One region of the Bacillus sp. FDAARGOS_235 genome, then DNA from elsewhere that is predicted to be linked to it. Evidence: riboswitches for the same ligand, from Rfam matches in the RefSeq annotation. Region 1 holds a riboswitch; the other holds the start of a gene.
What was found. Region 1 has a riboswitch for cyclic di-AMP ahead of A6J74_RS07735 (APC family permease). Riboswitches for the same ligand answer to the same signal wherever they lie in the genome.

Region 1 (10,536 bases):
AGCTAAATTCTTTTTTGCATTTATATGTAGCATTCTGTTAGCTACGGTAAGTATCATATTAGTTCAAATTTTATTTGGAAGTATATATAGTGACGTTGTCGCGCTAGAAGAAAAATATTCGTTTTTTTATTTTATGTTTTTTCTGCTGTTAACCACTATATATTTTGCATTACTGACAAAGACAACTATAAAAAGATTGAATGAGATCAATAAGAATGTGAAGGAAATAAGCAATGGTAATTTGGAAATACATATACCTATTTCGAAAAGCGATGAGATTGGTGAGTTAGCGACGAATGTCAATAGAATGGCCAAAAGTTTAAAAGAGTCTATTGAAAATGAAAAAAAATCACAGGAAATGAAAAATGAAATGATTAGTAATATTTCACATGACTTACGAACGCCTGTAACATCTCTAATTGGTTATGCGGACTTACTAGGAAATAAGCTTCATTCACATGGAGAAGAATGTGGACAATATGTAAGCATATTAAAGCGAAAAAGTTATGAATTAAAAAATCAAGTTGAAGATTTATTAGAATACTGTCAAATAAACTATAGAGAGATTGAATTACATAAAAATGTAGTAGATATGAAAGCATTAATTGAACAGGTCATGATTGATTTTTTACCACAGTTAGATGATGCCAATATGAGTTTTTATATTAAAAGTAATGAAGAGCTATATGTAAAAATTGATGTAGCGATTATAGTGAGACTATTTGAAAATATAATTAGTAATAGCATTATGTACGGGAAAGATGGAAAAGAAATTTCAATTCAAATTTCCCAAAGAGAAAGGAATGTTGAAGTAGAAATTAAAAATTTTGGACAATGTATTCCGACAAAGAGTCTTCCTTACGTTTTTGAGAAGTTTTATCGTGGTGAAAAATCACGTAGCTCTCATACGGGTGGGAAAGGAATGGGACTTGCAATTTCGAGAAGTATAGCTCAGCTCCATAAAGGAGATATAACTGTATGTAGTAACGATAAAGAAACAATTTTCACTGTGAAATTACCACAGTATAAAAAAGTAAGAAAGTCGTAAGTATTTCTTTCATATGCCGTAATTTTTACTTCGTATCATTGAGAACAAAGATATGAGAGTAGGGATACAGCATGTGGAAGAAAAGTTTGTTAGCAATTATAGTTTCTTTTTTAATTATAAGTTGGAGTGTAGTTTATTTAGCTCATGGTATTATATCAGTCGTTGTTTGGTGGTGGATACAAGCATTTAGCGTAGTTTCGATTTTTGTTTTGATAGGCTCAATAGTAATGTTTGCTTGGAAAGGCATCTTTAGAAAGCGAATAGATAGAATGCTACTTTTAATAGTTCTGTTCTCTATCATTGGAGCTTGGCCTGTCGGGTGGTTCGCTAACATTGGGAGAATTGCATACCCAGCAGATGTACAGTCTACGAGTCCTAAAATAGTCGTTCGTTTTCCTTTGAATGAGCGGGCGTTAGTAGGGTGGGGTGGTGATCGCCTAGAGAAGAATTATCATGTGATAAAACCAAATGAAAGATGGGCATATGATATTCTCATTCCACCTGCTGAAGTGAAAAGTAGTAAGTTAGAGGATTATGGAATATACGGAGTGACAGTAATGGCGCCAGCTTCTGGAACAGTTGTATCAGTTAATAATGATGAAAAAGATTTAGTTCCAGGATCAGATGATTTTCAGTCAATGGCTGGGAATCATATTTATTTACGGTTAGATGAAACAGGGACATTTTTGATTCTCGCTCACTTAAAGAAAGGGTCAATTAAAGTTAAAGAAGGACAACATGTAAACGAAGGCTTCGTTCTTGCCCAAGTTGGTAACTCTGGAAGTTCAAGTGAGCCGCATTTACACATCCATCATCAAAGAGAGAATCCATCCGAGGTGAGTATGTTTTGTACGGAAGGCTTGCCACTTTATTTTCGAACTAAAAAAGGTGCGCTGATGCCGGAAAGAGGTACATACGTAAAAGGTAATTAGAAGAGAATTATTTTACTAAAAAGGGTATTCCATTTTTGATTGGAATACCCTTTTTCATTACCCTATAAATGTTTGATACAGTAAGAAAATATTTAAAACGATAACGAGTGCAGCAATTATCCAAGCGATGAAAGTTGTTATACGGTGGTTAACGAGTGCCCCCATAATCTTTTTACTACTTGTAAACATAATAAGCGGTACTAATGCAAAGGCAATACCAAACGATAAGACAACTTGGCTCATAACGAGAGCATAAGTTGGATTTACACCTAAAGCAATTATAACTAGAGGTGGAATCATTGTTATAAATCGGCGTAAATATAACGGAATATGCATGCGAATGAATCCTTGCATAATAATGTCACCAGACATTGTACCGACAGACGAGCTAGATAATCCCGCTGATAAAAGTCCGATTCCAAATAAGGCAGCGGATGCAGGACCGACTAAATTACTGAATTGGTTGAAAGCGACGTCAAGGTCTTCAACGTGCAAGCCGTTTTTAAAGAATAAAGCAGCTGCTACAATTAACATACTCGCATTAATGGCTCCAGCGATAACCATTGCAATAATGATATCAATGAATTCGAAACGGAAAATCTTTTTCTTTTGTTCATCATTTGTTCCGACTACACGGCGCTGTGTTAAGGCGGAATGTAAATATATTGCGTGTGGCATAACTGTCGCACCTAAAATACCAGCTGCTAAAAGAATACTATCCACGCCTTGGAATTTTGGGATAAATAGTCCTGAAAGAAGAGGGCTTAATTCCGGCTTTGCATAAAAGACCTGGACACCAAAAGCGATAACAACGATAAAAATCATCCCTGTTATGATTGCTTCTAATGGACGAAAGCCTCTGCGTTGAAATTCAAGAATAATAAACGATCCAGCTGCTGTAATTAAAGCTGCTGGTAACATTGGAATTCCGAATAACAAGTACAATCCGAGTGCTGCCCCAATAAATTCAGCTAAATCAGTTGCCATAATAACAAGTTCACCTTGAATCCATAAACCGATGGAAACAGGTCTCGGGAAATTTTCACGAGCTATCTCAGGAAGGTTGCTCCCAGTAGCAATTCCTAATTTAGCTGATAAAGTTTGAATTAATACAGCCATTAAATTAGAAGCGAGAATTACCCAAAGTAATAAATAACCATATTGTGAACCAGCAGCAATATTCGTTGCGAAATTCCCAGGATCAATATAAGCGACTGAAGCGATGAAAGCAGGCCCTAAGAATGGTAATAGTCTTTTTAAGCCTTTCGTTTGTCCGCTTAGCGCTAAATGTGCTGATTGAACAGTTGTACTTGGAGAAGGGATTTGTTCGTCTTTTGATATATCTTTATTCATAGTAGTGTTCCCCTTTGAAATCTTAACTTGATGAAATTATTGTATTTATTCTTACTCATTATTTCAATACATTTATATATGTTATGTGATGATTTTATTTGAACATAAAAGTTTCCTCAATGCAAATTATATGACTTTGTGCAATTAATGGTGTGGAAATACAAAAATGTTTTGGAAGTTTATGGGCGTTGAATAAAGGAGAAGATAATAAATTAAAGGGCTATTTTTGAAATTTATGTGAACAAAAAGCCTATCATACAGCATATTAATTGATGGAAATGGATTTGTATGATATATAATATATTGGGATTGCAACATAACCATAGTGTTTTGGTGTGTAATCTTGTTTTTTATTTTTGTTAACTTATAGAAAATAGTATAAAGAGAAGAAAATGGGATGCATAAAACTTTGGATACATTTTCTTATTATATATGTTTTGATATGAACGTTAACTTATACATGATTTTAAAAATTAGATAGGTGGTAGAAATACATTGGCAACTACAAAACCATATAGAGTATTACTTTATTACATGTACACAACAATTGAAAACCCTGAAGAATTCGCTGCAGAGCATTTAGAATTTTGTAATTCACTTGAATTAAAAGGTAGAATCCTTGTAGCAAAAGAAGGTATTAACGGAACTTGTTCTGGAACTGTAGAACAAACAGAGAAATACATGGAAGCAATGAACAATGATCCACGTTTTGATGGAATCGTGTTTAAAATAGATGAAGAAGAAGGCCATGCATTCAAGAAAATGCACGTACGTCCGCGTCCAGAATTAGTTACACTTCGTCTAGAAGACGATATTAATCCAAAAGAAATAACTGGAAAATATTTAGAGCCAAAAGATTTTTATGAGGCGATGAAACAAGAAGATACAGTTATTATTGATGCACGAAATGATTATGAGTTCGATTTAGGGCATTTTAAAGGTGCAATTAAACCAGATATTGAATCATTCCGTGAATTACCAGATTGGATTAGAGAAAACAAAGAAACACTTGAGGGTAAAAAGATTTTAACTTACTGTACAGGCGGAATTCGATGTGAGAAGTTTTCTGGTTGGTTAGTTCGTGAAGGCTATGAAGATGTAAGTCAGCTTCACGGCGGAATTGTAACGTACGGAAAAGATCCAGAAGTACAAGGCGAGCTATGGGATGGACAATGTTACGTATTTGATGAGCGTATTGCTGTACCAGTAAACCAAAAAGAACATGTTATTGTTGGTAAAGACCACTTTACAGGTGAACCTTGTGAGCGCTATGTAAACTGTTCAAATCCAGAATGTAACAAGAAAATTTTATGTTCTGAAGAAAACGAAGCAAAACATTTACGTGCATGTTCTCATGAATGTCGTGTAAGCCCACGTAACCGCTACGTAATACAACATGAATTAACGGAAGAACAAGTAGCTGCTGCATTAGAGAAAATCGAAGCAGGTAAGTAAGCTGAATTCGTGTAATAAAAAAGGGTACTCCAAACTTTATTTTGGAGCCCCCTTTTTATATTGTTAGGTTCTGTCTTTTGTCGATTTTTGTCGGTAAGTCGATATATCTGAAAAATCGCCGATATATTTAAAAAATCGCTGATAAAAATTTCATTTACTGAAACGCATCATGTATTTGTAATTTAAAAAGAATCGTCTTTAATTTTTATCCTCTTTTTCTTTCACAGCAGAAAGTACAGTTTGTTTTACCCACGCTTGTCTTCTTCGATGCTGTATACCCCATTGGTATAAACTTTGTACACCTAAAATAAAGGAAATGACTATACCGCTAATTGCTATTAACAGTGCAAAAAATTCAAGAGGAGATGATATTTTGTTTGAATCTGTATTTCTTAAAAGGTCAATCATAGTAAAACCTAACATTTGGCCTACTACAGAGTAGAGCGTTAAAATTAATAATAAAAGGCTATCTTTTTTAGCGGCGACATTTTCTTGATATTTAAACAAACTATCAAGATTTTGTTTCGCGTTTGAGTATAAAATTTCAATGTTAAAAAGTTTTCTTAAGCGGAAGAAAATATCTTCACTTTGTGATTGAGATACTAATTCTAAAGAAAAATAATTGGCTGTAAACGAATTGATTGAATAAATTAATTTCTCTATTTCATTTGTATCTTGTTCAATATTTAGCTCAGCATAAGCATTCGCCATCTTTAATAAAACAACTTTATGAAATAGGTTTAATAATAAAGCGTAATAAAATTCTCCGTACATTTGACTAGCAAGTTTAGTGACTTCTTTTTCACCTTCATTTGTTATACATGTGAAAATATGTTCTTCCATAATAAAATAACGGTTAGGAGCCCATCTTTGATAAGAATGCTTTGTTAAATAATCGTGAATATAAGGAACATTATTTGCACTAATATACGGCTTACCATCGTCTGTTAATCCGGAAAGACTGGAAGCTCGATATACATCAACTACATGAAGGTCTGACTTTTTGTTAATAGATAATAAGGTTTGTACATACATTCGTTGGTCTTCAAAGAAGGGGAATGTTTGAAAGTATGAACTCCGCAACCTCTTATTCTCAAAGAAGTCTGTTAAGCCATGATATAAATCGCCGAATATAAGTTTTTCTACTTGTGAATATTTTTTCCCATCACATTCAATACAAATGGTCTCGGTTGTATCATTTCTAGTTTCAAGCACACGGAAGCGAGAAGCAAATTCGATGGCTTCTGATAATGTCATGTTTGGGGCGGTTTTGACTTCTGTTCGAATTGTTAAGAAGCCAAGCTCATAAGGACAAAGTGTTACATCAATAGAATGTATCTTGAATGGAACGGAAATAAGATTTGTTGTTAAATGTCCATTTAAATTAAGGTCTTTAGAATAGCGCTGTAGTCCCTTTTGATGTTCTGAATGAGGAAAAAGAATTTTATTCGTAAATGAAAGATAGTATGCTTCCATATTTTGATGTGAAACTTGAAACTGCCCGTAATATGTATTTTCATCTTCAAGATGATCAAGTCGAAAAGGACGGAAATTATTTTTTTGTAAGAAAGGGAACATATTTTGTTCATATCCAGTTTTAAACGAAAACGGGAATATAAATTGAAATATAGCTGTTGTTACATCTTTTTCTTCGATTGTTTGTATTGCCTCCATTTACATTGTTTCCTTTCCGTATAAGCTATAGAAACAACATGCCCAATTTTTCTTGAAAATAACCTTGTTTTTTCAATAGATTAAGAATGAAAATTCAGCTAATTTAACAAGGGACATGTATAATGTTATGTATACTAAAACTAGTATAATTGTGTGAGGAAAAGGGGATGTTGTATGCGCATTTTAGTATTAGGAGCTGGTGGCGTCGGTGGATTTTTTGGTGGCCGATTAGTAGAAAAGGGAGAAGATGTTACATTTCTCGTTCGCAGCAAAAGAAAACAACAATTAGAGGAAAAAGGACTTGTTATTCGTAGTGTGAATGGAGATTTTTCCTTTCAACCGAAATTGATAACGAAAGAAGATAGAACTTCTCCATTTGATGTGATTTTATTTTCAACAAAGGCGTATCACTTAAACGAGGCAATTCAAGATTTGAAGCCGTTTGTTGGCGAAAATACTGTAATCATTCCATTGTTAAATGGTATCGCTCATTTATCGCTATTACAAAAAGAATTCGGCGGGGAAAAAGTAATGGGCGGTTTATGCTTTATTGAGACGACGTTAAACGATCAAGGAGAAATTGTACAAACTAGTGCTGCCAACAGACTTGTATTTGGAGAAATTAAGCCTCAAGATTCAGAGAGAATAAAGCGTATTACGAAAGCATTTATAGGTACGAAAGCTAGCTTTGTTTTAAGTGAAAATATTACGCAAGATATGTGGCATAAATATTTATTTATTACTGTCATGTCAGGCGTTACAACATTAATGCGTGCACCGATAGGACCAATTCGTGAAAGTGAAGGTGGACGTGAATTTATCCGAAATTTATTTGAGGAATCTGTGCAAATTATGAGGGTATTAGGAGCTCCAGTTAAAGATAATATTGCCCAGGAACATATGAAAACGATTGATAAAATTTCTTATGATATGAAGTCCTCTATGCAGCGTGATATGGAAAAAGGTTCGTTTATTGAAGGGAAGCATTTGCAAGGATACTTACTAGATGTAGCAGAACAATTTTCTTTAGAAGCACCATTACTAGGAGTGGTATATCAAAATTTGAAGGTGTATGAAGAAATGACATTTAACAAACCCGTAATAGAATTAGATGTATGAAATAATAAAAAAGATAGCAATATATAAGTGTATTGCTATCTTTTTTATTTGCGTATGACAAATTATTTGTTTCTTTTAATTCTTTCTGTCAAGTTTATTTCCTGTTCACGTTTACCATATAACTGATTAATTTCATTTGCTACTGCATCTAAATATGAATCGGAAAAAAGCGGTTTCTTCTTTTTAGACATACGGGTCTCCTTTAAGGGTTTTTTAGTATTCATTATGTATATTTATCAGCGGATTATGCGCAATCATTTTAAATTTTTTCTTTTTAAAAATTTTTGTTTACATTTTGAAAATAAAGGAGTATTATAATCCACAGTTTCAATTTTCTAAATCGCTGAAACCGCATGGTACGGGGGACCCGTTCTTACGGATTAGTACATAATCCGATGGGGTGAATCCTTAAAAAAAGGTAGGGCTACTCATAGGCCCGAATCCGACAGCTAACCTCGTAAGCGTTATATTGAGAAGGAAGGTGGAGCTTGTGCGACAAAAAAAATAATGTCTACAAGTCTATTTCGCTATGGCTTGTAGACATTTTTTGTTTTCTGAAGAAATAGTTTGCTGGCTGTAACAAGCAGAATCGTTCGTACAAAATTATTGGAGAGTGGACAGCTGTGGTTTCATCTATTAAAAGATTTTTAATTGGAAGGCCGTTAAAATCAACTGAGTTAGGAGAGCAAAAGCTTAATAAAACGAAGGCGCTAGCCATTCTATCTTCTGACGCATTGTCATCAGTTGCATACGGACCAGAGCAAATTTTAATCGCTTTAGCAGGTCTTGGAGCGATTGCGTATTGGTATTCCATTCCGATCGCTATTGGGGTATTAGTATTATTGACAGCTCTTATTTTATCTTATCGTCAAATTATTTTTGCCTACCCACATGGCGGGGGCGCATATGTTGTATCAAAAGAAAACTTAGGGATGAATCCAGGCTTAATAGCTGGAGGGTCTTTATTAGTGGATTATATTTTAACTGTTGCAGTAAGTGTATCAGCAGGTACAGATGCGTTAACATCTGCTTTTCCTAGCTTACATGCACATAATGTAATCATTGCGATTATATTTGTTATATTTATAACCATATTAAATTTAAGAGGTGTAACAGAGTCAGCTTCCGTTTTAGCATATCCTGTTTATTTATTCGTTTTAGCACTATTTATATTAATTGGTGTAGGGATATACAATATTTTAACTGGTCACGTTTCACCGACCTTACACACGCCGATTGGAACGCCGGTTGCGGGAATTAGTTTGTTTTTACTGTTAAGAGCATTTGCATCAGGTAGTTCGGCTTTAACAGGTGTTGAAGCGATTTCAAACGCAATTCCAAACTTTAAAGATCCTGCACCAAACAATGCAGCGAAAACTTTGCTTGCGATGGGTGCATTACTTGCTGTGTTATTTTCAGGAATTGTATTTTTAGCTTATTATTACGGAATTACACCGAGTAAAGAAGTAACTGTTGTTTCCCAAATTGCTGAACAAACATTTGGACGTAATTTCATGTACTATTTCATACAAGGCACAACAGCTTTAATATTAATTCTTGCTGCTAACACAGGGTATTCTGCATTTCCATTATTAGCAGTTAACCTTGCAAAAGATAAATTCATACCGAGAATGTTTACGATTAGAGGAGACCGTCTTGGTTACTCAAACGGTATTATTATACTTGGAATTGCTTCGATTATTTTAATTGTAGCTTTCCAAGGTCAAACAGAACATTTAATTCCGCTATATGCAGTAGGTGTGTTTATTCCATTTACACTTTCTCAAACGGGTATGGTATTAAAATGGCTTCGTGAAAAACCTGAAGGATGGGCTTTAAGATTAACGGTTAATTTAATTGGTGCAGTCATTAGTTTTATCGTTATGAGCATGTTCTTTTTAACTAAATTCGCTCAAGTTTGGTCGATCCTTATTTTCTTACCTGCTATTATCTTCTTGTTCCATCGAATTAAGAAGCATTATGATGCAGTCGGTGATCAATTAAGTTTAAAAACTTGTGAGCCTCTTATTCCGATTGAGGGGAATGTAATTCTCGTTCCTGTAGCTGGTATGACTCATGTAGTAGAAAATTCATTGAACTATGCGAAGGCTCTTTCTGCAGATCAAGTTATCGCTGTATATGTTGCTTTTGACAGAGAAGAGGAAAAGAAATTTGAAGAGAAATGGAAGAAGTGGCAACCTGAAGTAAGGCTTGTTACATTGCATTCTCATTATAGAAGTATTATTCAGCCGCTAACTAAGTTCATTGATACAGTGCAATATAAAGCGAGTGAATCAAATTATCGAGTTACGGTCGTTATACCACAGTTTATTCCGAAAAAAGGCTGGCATAACATTCTTCATAATCAATCAAGTTTACTCATACGTGCGTATTTACTCTATAAGAGAAATGTTGTTATTACGACAGTTCCATATCATTTGAAAAAGTAAGAAGATTTTTTAAGGATAGTTTCACGAAAGTGAAGCTATCCTTTTTGTGTATACGCTATGCATTATTGCATATTTAACTAAAAATTATATTAATATAATTTTATCCGTTGTGAGTAAGTAGTGTTTTCTGTTGTGATATATGGATATTTTAATCGGGAAAGTGAAACGAATTTTATTTTGGGATAAGGACATGAGAGCTTGAAAATAAAGGGAATGAAAATACTTCTTTACGTTATATAAATAGCTGTGTTTAAATGACCTTACAGTACAAAACTTACTTGAAAACAAAACGAAATTTCATACTTTTATACGTGAATTAGTTTAAAATGAATAATATTTTTATGTAATATATTCACTGTATGAATGTGAAAATTGCAATAGAATAGAAATTTTATACAAATCTATTCATACTAAGCACATATGAAAAGGTATGAAATGTTTTATAACAATAAGTAAGTACTGTAGAAAAAAGTTAGGAGAGATGGTTCGTACACGAATCACGGTG
Region 2 (10,536 bases), 960 kb from region 1:
CTTTTATCCAAACATTATTAACAGGCGGAGAGATATTATTGCTAGATGAACCGTTTAGCGCATTGGACGCTTTAACGAAGGCATCTTTGCAAGAATGGTTGTTTGAACAATGGAAAGAGTGGGAAAAAACAATTTTATTTATCACTCATGATGTGGAAGAAGCGTTGTTTCTTTCGAATCGAATTTTAGTGGTGGAACAGCAGCCGATAACTACTTTGACTGAACGGATTGTGCCGCTTGATCATAACAGAACACGAAAAGATTTATATAAACCGGATGTGTTAGCGCTGAAAGATGAGCTTCTTAGTATGTTACAAAGGCAGGTACTCGTATGATGAACCGATTGAAAGAATTAGTTCCTGCCATTACACTTTCTAGCATTTTACTCGTTATGTGGGAAATAGGAGCAAGAATTGTAGATGAAATGTACATTTTACCGTCACCGTCAGCAATTGTAATGAAGATATGGAAACTAAAAGACATATTATTTACGGTTCATTTACCGGCAACGTTATACGTCGTTTTAATAGGTGTTGTTATTTCTATCGTATTAGGTGTAGGGCTAGCGATGTTAATGAATGCGAGTACATGGATGGAAAGGGCATTTTATCCATTATTAGTTGCCTCACAAACGATTCCCATTACAGCGCTTGCTCCGCTTTTCGTTTTATGGTTTGGATATACCATCTGGAGTAAGGTTGTTGTTACAGTTTTAATTACGTTTTTCCCTATTGCGGTCAATACGTATGACGGACTGCGTAGTACGAAAAAAGAATGGGAGGAGCTCTTAGTTACATATGGAGCAACGAAGAAAGATGTTTTTCTTAAGTTAAAGTTACCGTCTGCTCTTCCTTATTTTTTTTCAGCTTTAAAAATTGCAGTTCCGCTTAGTGTAATTGGGGCAGCAATCGGTGAATGGCTCGGTGCACAAGCTGGGCTTGGTTATTTCAGTAAGAGAATGATGACACAGTTAGATGGAGCTGGTGTATTTGCACCCATTGTATTGTTATCATTATTAGCTATTTTCTTCGTCATACTTATTTCCGTATTAGAAAAGAAATTCATTAGTTGGAGGAAGCATTCATGAAATTTTTAAAACGCATCTTTGTGTTTACATTATTAGTTGCAATGATTGCAGGATGTTCGAGTAATTCAGCATCAGATAAAAGTAAAAAAGAGAAAGAAATAACGGTTATGCTCGATTGGTACCCAAATGCGGTACATAGCTTTATTTATGCAGCAATTGAAAAAGGCTACTTTAAAGAAGAAGGAATAAAGGTAAATATAAAATTCCCTTCTAATCCAACTGATCCATTAACTTTAGCTGCAGCAGGGAAAGTGACAGTTGGTTTGTATTATCAGCCAGATGTTGTTATGGCCAGAGCAAATGAACAAATTCCAGTGAAATCAATTGGAGCTGTCGTACGTTCACCGTTAAATCATGTCGTATCGCTGAAATCAGCAGGTATTCAATCACCGAAAGATTTAGAAGGAAAAACAGTAGGATATTCTGGAACTCCTTTAAGTGAAGCATATTTAAAAACGATGATAAAAGAAGCTGGTGGTAATCCTGATACGGTGAAAGTAGTTGATGTTGGCTTTGATTTAGTACCAGCGTTAATTACGAAAAAAGTGGATGCTGTAACAGGAGCATACATTAACCATGAAGTACCTGTTATGCGTCATGAAGGTCATGAACCAGCGTACTTTAATCCAGCAGAATATGGTGTGCCTAATTATCATGAACTTGTTTTCGTAACAGGTGATAAAACGTTGAAAAAAGATAAAGAAGCATTGCAAGCCTTTTTACGTGGGGCAAAAAAAGGGTATGACTTTATGAAGAAAAGCCCTGATGAAGCATTAAATATTTTATTAGATCATCAAGAAAAAGAAAACTTCCCGCTTGTACCAGAAGTTGAAAAAGAAAGCATGAAAATTTTATTAGAGAAGATGGAAACGAAAGATGAGCCATTTTTATCAGATTCAAAAGAGTCATGGGAGAAACAAAACAAATGGTTGAAAGACAAAGGAATGACGAAAGAAATTGTTCCTGCCGATGAATTATTCGAAAACATTTTAAAGTAGGCGAATGAATATGAAAAATGAGCTCCATGTAATCTCAAATGGCCATATGCCATTCGAAGAGTTAGTGAATGTAGCGATGCAAATTGAGAGTGAGATTGATTATTTGCATATTCGTGAGCGTGAGAAAAGTACGAAGGAATTATATGAAGGGGTGGAAAGTCTTTTGAAAAAAGGCTTTCCAGCATCTAAGCTTGTTATAAATGATCGAATTGATATTGCCATTTTATTAAACATTCCGCGTGTTCAACTAGGATACCGAAGCGCAGATGTAAGGTTAGTGAAAGAAAAGTTTTCTTATTTGCATGTCGGTTATTCAGTACACTCGTTAGAGGAAGCGATAGTAGCATTTAAAAATGGAGCGGATTCACTCGTTTATGGTCATGTATTTCCGACAGATTGTAAAAAAGGTGTGCCAGCGAGAGGACTTGAAGAAATTTCAGACATTGCAAGCTGTTTATCTATATCGATTACAGCGATTGGAGGAATTACCCCAGAAAACACAGTAGATGTTCTTACTAACGGTGTAAGCGGTATAGCAGTTATGTCCGGAATTGTAAGTAGTAGTAACCCATATAGCAAAGCGAAATCTTATAAGGAATCAATAAGAAAGTGGGCGGAAAAACATGTGTGAGAAGTATGATGTAGCGATTATTGGCGGTGGTGTAATTGGTAGCTCAGTTGCACATTTTCTAGCAGAAAGAGGACATAAAGTAGCAATTATAGAGAAGCAAAAAATTGCATCAGAAGCTTCTAAAGCAGCTGCTGGCCTGCTTGGTGTTCAAGCAGAATGGGATGCGTATGACCCGCTATTTGAACTTGCTAGAGAAAGCCGAGCTATATTTCCACAACTTGCAACAGTTTTACGTGAAAAGACGGGTATTGATATTGGATATGAGGAGAAAGGGATATATCGTATTGCACAAAACGAAGATGAGAAGGAAAGAATTCTTCACATTATGGATTGGCAACAGAAAACAGGTGAAGATTCATATTTTCTAACGGGAGACCATTTACGGGAAAAAGAGCCATTTCTATCCGAATCCATTATAGGAGCGGTATATTATCCGAAAGATGGTCACGTTATTGCACCAGAGCTTACGAAAGCATTCGCGCATTCTGCATCAATTTCCGGTGCGGATATATATGAACAGACAGAAGTGTTTGATATTCGTATTGAAAATAATAAAGTGACTGGTATTGTTACGAGCGAAGGTATAATCACATGCGAAAAAGTGGTGATTGCCGGTGGCTCATGGAGCACGAAGTTACTAGGTCATTTTCACCGCGAATGGGGTACATATCCAGTTAAAGGAGAAGTAGTAGCGGTAAGAAGTAGAAAACCACTTTTAAAGGCACCTATTTTCCAAGAAAGATTTTATATTGCTCCAAAGCGCGGCGGACGTTACGTAATTGGAGCAACGATGAAACCGCATACGTTTAATAAAACTGTACAACCGGAAAGCATTACTTCTATATTAGAGCGTGCTTATACAATATTGCCAGCTTTAAAAGAAGCAGAGTGGGAAAGCGCATGGGCAGGATTAAGACCACAATCGAATCACGAAGCTCCTTATATGGGAGAACATGAAGAAATAAAAGGTTTATATGCTTGTACGGGCCATTATCGAAACGGCATTTTATTAAGCCCTGTTTCTGGTCAATATATGGCGGATTTAATAGAAGGAAAGCAGGAGAATCACTTGCTAGATTCATTGCTTTCTAAAACGGTTTAGAAAGGGGATGGAAGTTTGAATTTAAAAATTAATGGTAACCAAATTGAAGTACCAGAGAGTGTAAAAACAGTAGCTGAGTTACTTACACATTTAGAGTTAGATAACAGAATTGTTGTAGTAGAGCGTAATAAAGATATTTTACAAAAAGATGATCATACAGATACATCTGTTTTTGATGGAGACCAAATTGAGATTGTAACTTTCGTAGGAGGCGGTTGATTATGTTAAACATTGGACCATTGTCATTTCAGTCTAGACTTTTATTAGGAACAGGGAAATTCCCTGATTTTGACGTACAGCAAAAAGCAATTGACGCTTCTGAAGCTGAAATTTTAACGTTTGCAGTACGTCGTATGGATATATTTGATGCAAAGCAACCTAATTTATTAGAGAAGCTTGATGTGAAAAAATATACGTTATTACCAAATACAGCTGGAGCAAAAAATGCTGAAGAAGCTGTTCGTATTGCAAAATTAGCAAAAGCTTCAGGGCTTTGTGACATGATCAAAGTTGAAGTTATTGGTGATGATAGAACGTTGTTACCTGATCCAGTAGAAACGTTAAAGGCATCTGAAATGTTACTAGAAGAGGGGTTTATCGTACTTCCGTACACATCTGATGATGTTGTATTAGCACGTAAATTACAAGAACTAGGTGTGCATGCAATTATGCCAGGAGCATCACCAATCGGTTCAGGGCTTGGTATTGTAAATCCGTTAAATTTAAGCTTCATTATTGAACAAGCGACAGTACCGGTTATCGTTGATGCAGGTATTGGTAGCCCAGCTGATGCAGCGTTTGCGATGGAATTAGGAGCAGATGGTGTGTTATTAAATACGGCTGTATCAGGAGCAAAAGATCCTATTAAGATGGCATACGCAATGAAGTTAGGTATTGAGGCAGGTCGCATAGGCTTTGAAGCGGGGCGTATTGCACGTAAACGTTGTGCAACTGCAAGCAGTCCTTTAGAAGGAATGAGTGTAGTTGAATAATCGATATTCTCGCCAAGAACTATTTTCTCCAATTGGGGAAGAAGGACAGCAAAAGATAAGAGAAAAGCATGTGCTTATTATCGGCGCAGGCGCACTTGGTAGTGCAAATGCAGAAATGTTTGTAAGAGCTGGTGTTGGGAAGATAACAATTGTTGACCGTGATTATGTCGATTGGAGTAATTTACAAAGACAACAATTGTATGCAGAGAGCGACGTGAAAAATAATCTTCCGAAGGCTATAGCGGCTAAAAAGCGTTTAGAAGAGATTAATAGTGATGTAACAATAGAGGCCCTCGTTCAAGATGTAACAGCTGAGGAGCTAGAAGAACTTGTTACAAACGTTGATGTAATGATTGATGCGACTGATAATTTTGAAACACGTTTTATTGTGAATGATATAGCACAAAAATATTCTATTCCATGGATTTATGGTGCATGTGTAGGCAGTTACGGTCTTTCTTACACAATTCTTCCTAGTAAAACACCATGTTTATCATGTTTATTACAATCGATTCCGCTTGGCGGGGCGACATGTGATACAGCGGGTATTATATCACCTGCTGTATCTCTTGTCGTTTCTCATCAAGTAACAGAAGCTCTTAAACTGTTAGTAGAAGATTATAAATCACTTCGAGATGGACTTGTATCGTTTGATATGTGGAAGAATGAGTATTCCTGTATGAATGTGCAAAAACTTCGCAAACATAATTGTCCTTCGTGCGGAGAGAATGCATTATATCCGTATTTAAATAAAGAGAACACATCGAAAACAGCAGTTTTATGCGGGAGAAATACAGTTCAAATTAGACCACCTCATAAAGAAGAAATGGATTTTGAACAATATAAACAGCTACTAGAAGGCCGTGTGAATAATTTAAATGTAAATCCATATTTACTATCTTTCTCTGTTGAAGAAAAGAGGTTAGTTGCCTTCAAAGATGGCCGTGTACTTGTACATGGAACGAAAGATATAAGCGAAGCAAAGACGATTTATCATCGCTATTTTGGATAGAAAAGGATGAGTGAGATGGAAGTGAATAAAGCTTTAACAATTGCAGGATCTGATAGCGGCGGTGGTGCTGGTATTCAAGCGGATTTAAAAACATTCCAAGAGCTTAGTGTGTATGGGATGACGGTTATTACGGCAATTACTGCTCAAAATACGCTTGGCGTTCAAGGGGTATATCCTGTTCCGTTAGAAGGTATTACGGAACAGCTGAATTCAATTGGTACGGATTTAACACCAGATGCAGTGAAACTAGGAATGTTATTTAGTAGTGAAATTATTCAAATTGTGGCAGAACAGATTAAGAAATTTGGTTGGAATAATATTGTGCTAGATCCTGTTATGATTGCAAAGGGCGGAGCATCATTATTACAGCAAGAAGCAGTTCAAGCATTAAAGGAATATTTATTACCAGTAGCAACAGTTATTACACCGAATGTTCCAGAAGCTGAAGTGTTAACTGGGATGGAGATTCATAATATAGAAGATAGTAAGAAAGCTGCGAAAGTATTGCACGAATTAGGTGCTAAATATGTGCTTATGAAGGGCGGACATGCGGAATATCAAGGTAATGAAGTAATTGATTTACTCTTTGATGGAGAAGAGTTTATTGAATTTAGAAGTGAACGAATTCCTTCGAAACAAACGCACGGAAGTGGCTGTACATTTGCTTCAGCAGTTACAGCTGGACTTGCGAAAGGATACTCAATGGACGAAGCAGTTCAAGAGGCAAAACGATTTATTAGTATAGCAATTGAAGAGCCATTGAATATTGGTAGTGGTCATGGACCAACGAATCATTTTGCGTATAAATTGAATAAAGCATAAGCATGAAGAATGAAAAGGCCAGTTTTACAACTGGCTTTTTTTGTTTACTTTTTCAAAATACAAGAGTAATATATCAGCCAGAATACATTTTTTGTAATACGCTGAGTCCAAATATATGGAGCGGAGGAACCAATTTTGTGCATCGTCACTTGGGGTGAATCTTTCAGTTTTGAAAGTAGGGCTACTCTCAAAGCCCGAATCCGACAGCTAACTTCGTAAGCGTTTTGAGAGAGGACGGTGCCATGATGGATACATCACTTCATCGATCCGATTAGTATAGGGGAATATCAATCTACGTTTGAATTCTTTTATGCTAAGGAGGATGAGGTACATGGAACTAACACTTATTTGTGTTGGAGAAAAAAACAAGGTAAAGAGTTTAAGAGAGCTAGTAGCATTTCAGCATGAGTTAATTATTTTTACAGCCAATGAAGAGATAGCGGCTGAAGTTAGAGATTATGGGTTTGAATCAGCTTATAGCTGTAATAAGGAGAAAGATTTTACTAGTATGTGCACACGAATTAAGAAGGTGATTTTACTAGGGGATGAGCTTCCAACAGTTAGTTTCTTCACAGAACACATTCGTTTTTCTTTTCAAGCGCCTATTACTGTTGTTACAAGGAATAAACGATATCCAGCGCGGCTCTATGAAACAATTGGAGCTAAATTTGTCGTGTTTACGAACTGTGATAATATTTCGTTTTTATTTTTTGAATAGGGCGGGGGAAGAAATGATGAAGGTACTACTATTTGGAGATATAGCAAATCGTTGGGCGGTATCGATCGAGAGGGTTCAAGAATTGGCACAGATTGATCCTATTTTTCCAGGGCCATATATTTTATTACCATCAAAAGATGCTTTGTATTTAGAGGCGGATATTACCGAGTATGAGCAGTTACATGCAGAATTATCACAAGTTTATATCCGTGGGAGAAATTTACGTGCTTTTTTATGTGGTAAATAAATTCTGAATGAAAACGAGAGCGAATGTTAAGTGTGCCTAAGTGGGGTGCTTATATACATTCGCTCTTTTTTTATATATAAAAGGTCATTTCTATGAAAAAGAAAGAAAAGACAAGAAAACAGATGAAAGAATATTAATAATACGTAATGTAAGCGTTTAAATAGCGTAATATTTTCTTATTTTAAGTAATTTACCTCTTTACAAGTGAAATATAGAGGAGTATATTTACTCTCATAAATCATTTATCAAATTTCCAAAAAAAAACCTAAAATCGCTGAGTTCCAGAAATGGAGCGGGGGAACCAATTTTGTGCATCGTCACTTGGGGTGAATCTTTCAGTTTTGAAAGTAGGGCTACTCTTTAGGCCCGAATCCGACAGCTAACCTCGTAAGCGTTTAGAGAGGAGGTTTACTTTTTGTTGTTCATTTTTTGAACACTGAGTAGAGCTCAGTGTTCTTTTTTAATATTTTAATGGTAAATTTTAACATTTAAAGTGAGGGATTGTTATGTTAGATGTTGTGATGATCGGAATTTTTGTTGTATTAGTAGCATCGATGGCAAGTCTTGCAAGTTGGTCAGATAAAGTTGTGAAAGAAGGGAAGCAATCATGATGATTGCCTTATCGGTTATTGTTGCAGCGATTACGGTGTACTTAGTATACGCATTATTAAATCCAGAAAAGTTTTAATTAGGGGGAATCATTCATTATGATTTGGATTGCAGTCATTATTACAATGCTCTTGTTTATTTTAGTAGCAAAGCCAACGGGGATTTATTTAGAGAAAGCCTTTCAAGGTAGCAAAATGCTAGATAAAGTATTCGGGCCTTTTGAGAAACTTATTTTTAAAATTACAGGTGTAAAAGGATACAATCAAACGTGGAAACAGTATGCATTATCATTAGTTCTACTCAACGGATTTATGATTGTCGTTGTATATTTCATTTTTAGATTACAAGGTGTATTGCCATTAAATCCAGCGCATATTGAAGGGATGGAGCCTACGCTCGCTTTTAATACAGCGATTAGTTTTATGGCTGATACAAACTTACAACATTACAGCGGTGAAAATGGTTTATCTTATTTATCACAATTAATCGGGATTACATTTTTAATGTTTGCGGCACCAGCAACGACGTTAGCGATTGTTATGGCTTTTATAAGAGGACTTGCTGGAAAAGAACTTGGCAACTTTTTCGTTGATTTTACGAGGGCGTTAACGAGAGTGTTTCTTCCTATCGCATTTATTGCAGCGTTAGTCTTTGTCGCACTTGGTGTACCACAAACGTTAGATGGGGCGGTTACAGCACAAACGATTGATGGAGCAAAACAAAGTATTTTACGAGGGCCTGTTGCATCATTCGTTTCTATTAAGGAACTTGGGAATAACGGCGGTGGATTTTTCGGGGCAAACTCTACACATCCTTTTGAAAATCCAGGACAAATGAGTAATATTTTGCAAATGATGCTTATGATGTTATTACCAACAGCACTTCCATTTACGTACGGACGAATGGTAGGAAATAAAAAACAAGGGCGTATCCTTTTCGTTTCACTATTCATGGTGTTTTTACTAGGATTTATAACGATTACGACATCTGAACTAAACGGGAATCCGGCATTAAATGGAATGGGTATCGAACATGTACAAGGAAGTACAGAAGGGAAAGAAGTACGATTTGGAACAGTATTCTCTTCACTATACGCAACAGTAACGACAGCTGCTGAAACAGGGGCCGTTAATACGATGCATGATACGTTAACGCCAATTGGCGGTTTAGTTCCACTCGTAAATATGATGTTGAATACAGTATACGGCGGTGTTGGAGCGGGCTTTATTAATATTATTATGTATGCAATTATTGCAGTCTTTATATCTGGATTAATGGTCGGAAGAACACCAGAGTTTTTAGGTAAAAAGATTGAAGGTAAGGAAATGAAATTAATTGCAGTAACGATTCTATTTCATCCATTACTTATCTTAGGATTTTCTGCATTAGCTCTTTCAACAAGTTTAGGAACGGATGCGATTTCTCATTCCGGTTTTCACGGTTTAACGCAAGTTGTATATGAATACACATCGTCAGCTGCGAATAATGGATCTGGATTTGAAGGATTAGCAGATAATACACCGTTTTGGAATATTACGACTGGTTTAGTTATGTTTTTAGGACGCTATTTCAGTTTAATTACGATGCTAGCTGTAGCAGCTTCATTGAAAGAGAAGACGGTAGTACCAGAAACAGTCGGAACGTTCCGTACGGATAATGGTTTATTTGGAGGAATCTTTATTGGAACGATTGTAATTGTTGGTGCATTAACATTTTTCCCGATGTTAGTACTTGGCCCAATTGCAGAATTTCTTACATTGAAGTAATGGAGGGTAAATAATGAGACCGGTAGTAGTAAAAGAAAAACAATTGAACGATTCACAAATACATGCTGTAGAAGATGAAGTTAGACAAGCGAAAACGTTGGATCGTGATATCGTGACGCATGCGATGAAACAATCCTTTGCGAAATTGAATCCGAAAGTAATGATAAAGAATCCGATTATGTTCATTGTGGAAATTGGGTTTATCATTACGTTCATTTTATCTTTTCTCCCAAGCAGTTCTAGTAGTGTACCAGGATGGTTTAATATAACAGTTTCTCTCATTCTATTATTTACAGTTTTATTTGCTAACTTTGCAGAAGCGTTAGCTGAAGGCCGTGGTAAAGCGCAAGCCGATTCTTTAAAACAATCGAAGAAAGATGTGTTTGCAAATGTCGTAAAAGAAAATGGAGACATTGTTCAAGTTTCAGCAACTGATCTGAGAAAAGGTGACGTTGTTATCGTAAAACAAGGGGAAATGATTCCAAATGATGGTGAAGTAATAAAAGGGTTAGCGTCTGTCGATGAATCTGCAATAACAGGAGAATCAGCCCC

Region 2: it holds a riboswitch for cyclic di-AMP, as region 1 does, so the genes downstream of both, A6J74_RS13045 (SipW-dependent-type signal peptide-containing protein) here and A6J74_RS07735 (APC family permease) in region 1, are expected to answer to the same signal.

The regions. Positions count from the first base shown of each region.
Region 1 is NZ_CP020437.2:1,196,857-1,207,392, reverse strand. It holds gene A6J74_RS07765 (sensor histidine kinase) at 1-1,048, shown strand, start outside; gene A6J74_RS07760 (M23 family metallopeptidase) at 1,120-1,980, shown strand; gene A6J74_RS07755 (Nramp family divalent metal transporter) at 2,038-3,333, opposite strand; gene trhO (oxygen-dependent tRNA uridine(34) hydroxylase TrhO) at 3,829-4,788, shown strand; gene A6J74_RS07745 (hypothetical protein) at 4,987-6,462, opposite strand; gene panE (2-dehydropantoate 2-reductase) at 6,637-7,581, shown strand; gene A6J74_RS30370 (hypothetical protein) at 7,644-7,772, opposite strand; cyclic di-AMP (ydaO/yuaA leader) riboswitch at 7,913-8,060, shown strand; gene A6J74_RS07735 (APC family permease) at 8,205-10,031, shown strand.
Region 2 is NZ_CP020437.2:2,161,760-2,172,295, reverse strand. It holds gene A6J74_RS13100 (ABC transporter ATP-binding protein) at 1-335, shown strand, start outside; gene A6J74_RS13095 (ABC transporter permease) at 335-1,087, shown strand; gene A6J74_RS13090 (ABC transporter substrate-binding protein) at 1,084-2,085, shown strand; gene tenI (thiazole tautomerase TenI) at 2,096-2,716, shown strand; gene thiO (glycine oxidase ThiO) at 2,709-3,818, shown strand; gene thiS (sulfur carrier protein ThiS) at 3,834-4,037, shown strand; gene thiG (thiazole synthase) at 4,040-4,810, shown strand; gene thiF (thiazole biosynthesis adenylyltransferase ThiF) at 4,803-5,822, shown strand; gene thiD (bifunctional hydroxymethylpyrimidine kinase/phosphomethylpyrimidine kinase) at 5,838-6,644, shown strand; cyclic di-AMP (ydaO/yuaA leader) riboswitch at 6,734-6,882, shown strand; gene A6J74_RS13055 (hypothetical protein) at 6,976-7,362, shown strand; gene A6J74_RS13050 (hypothetical protein) at 7,376-7,609, shown strand; cyclic di-AMP (ydaO/yuaA leader) riboswitch at 7,872-8,017, shown strand; gene A6J74_RS13045 (SipW-dependent-type signal peptide-containing protein) at 8,116-8,220, shown strand; gene kdpF (K(+)-transporting ATPase subunit F) at 8,217-8,297, shown strand; gene kdpA (potassium-transporting ATPase subunit KdpA) at 8,317-9,984, shown strand; gene kdpB (potassium-transporting ATPase subunit KdpB) at 9,998-10,536, shown strand, end outside.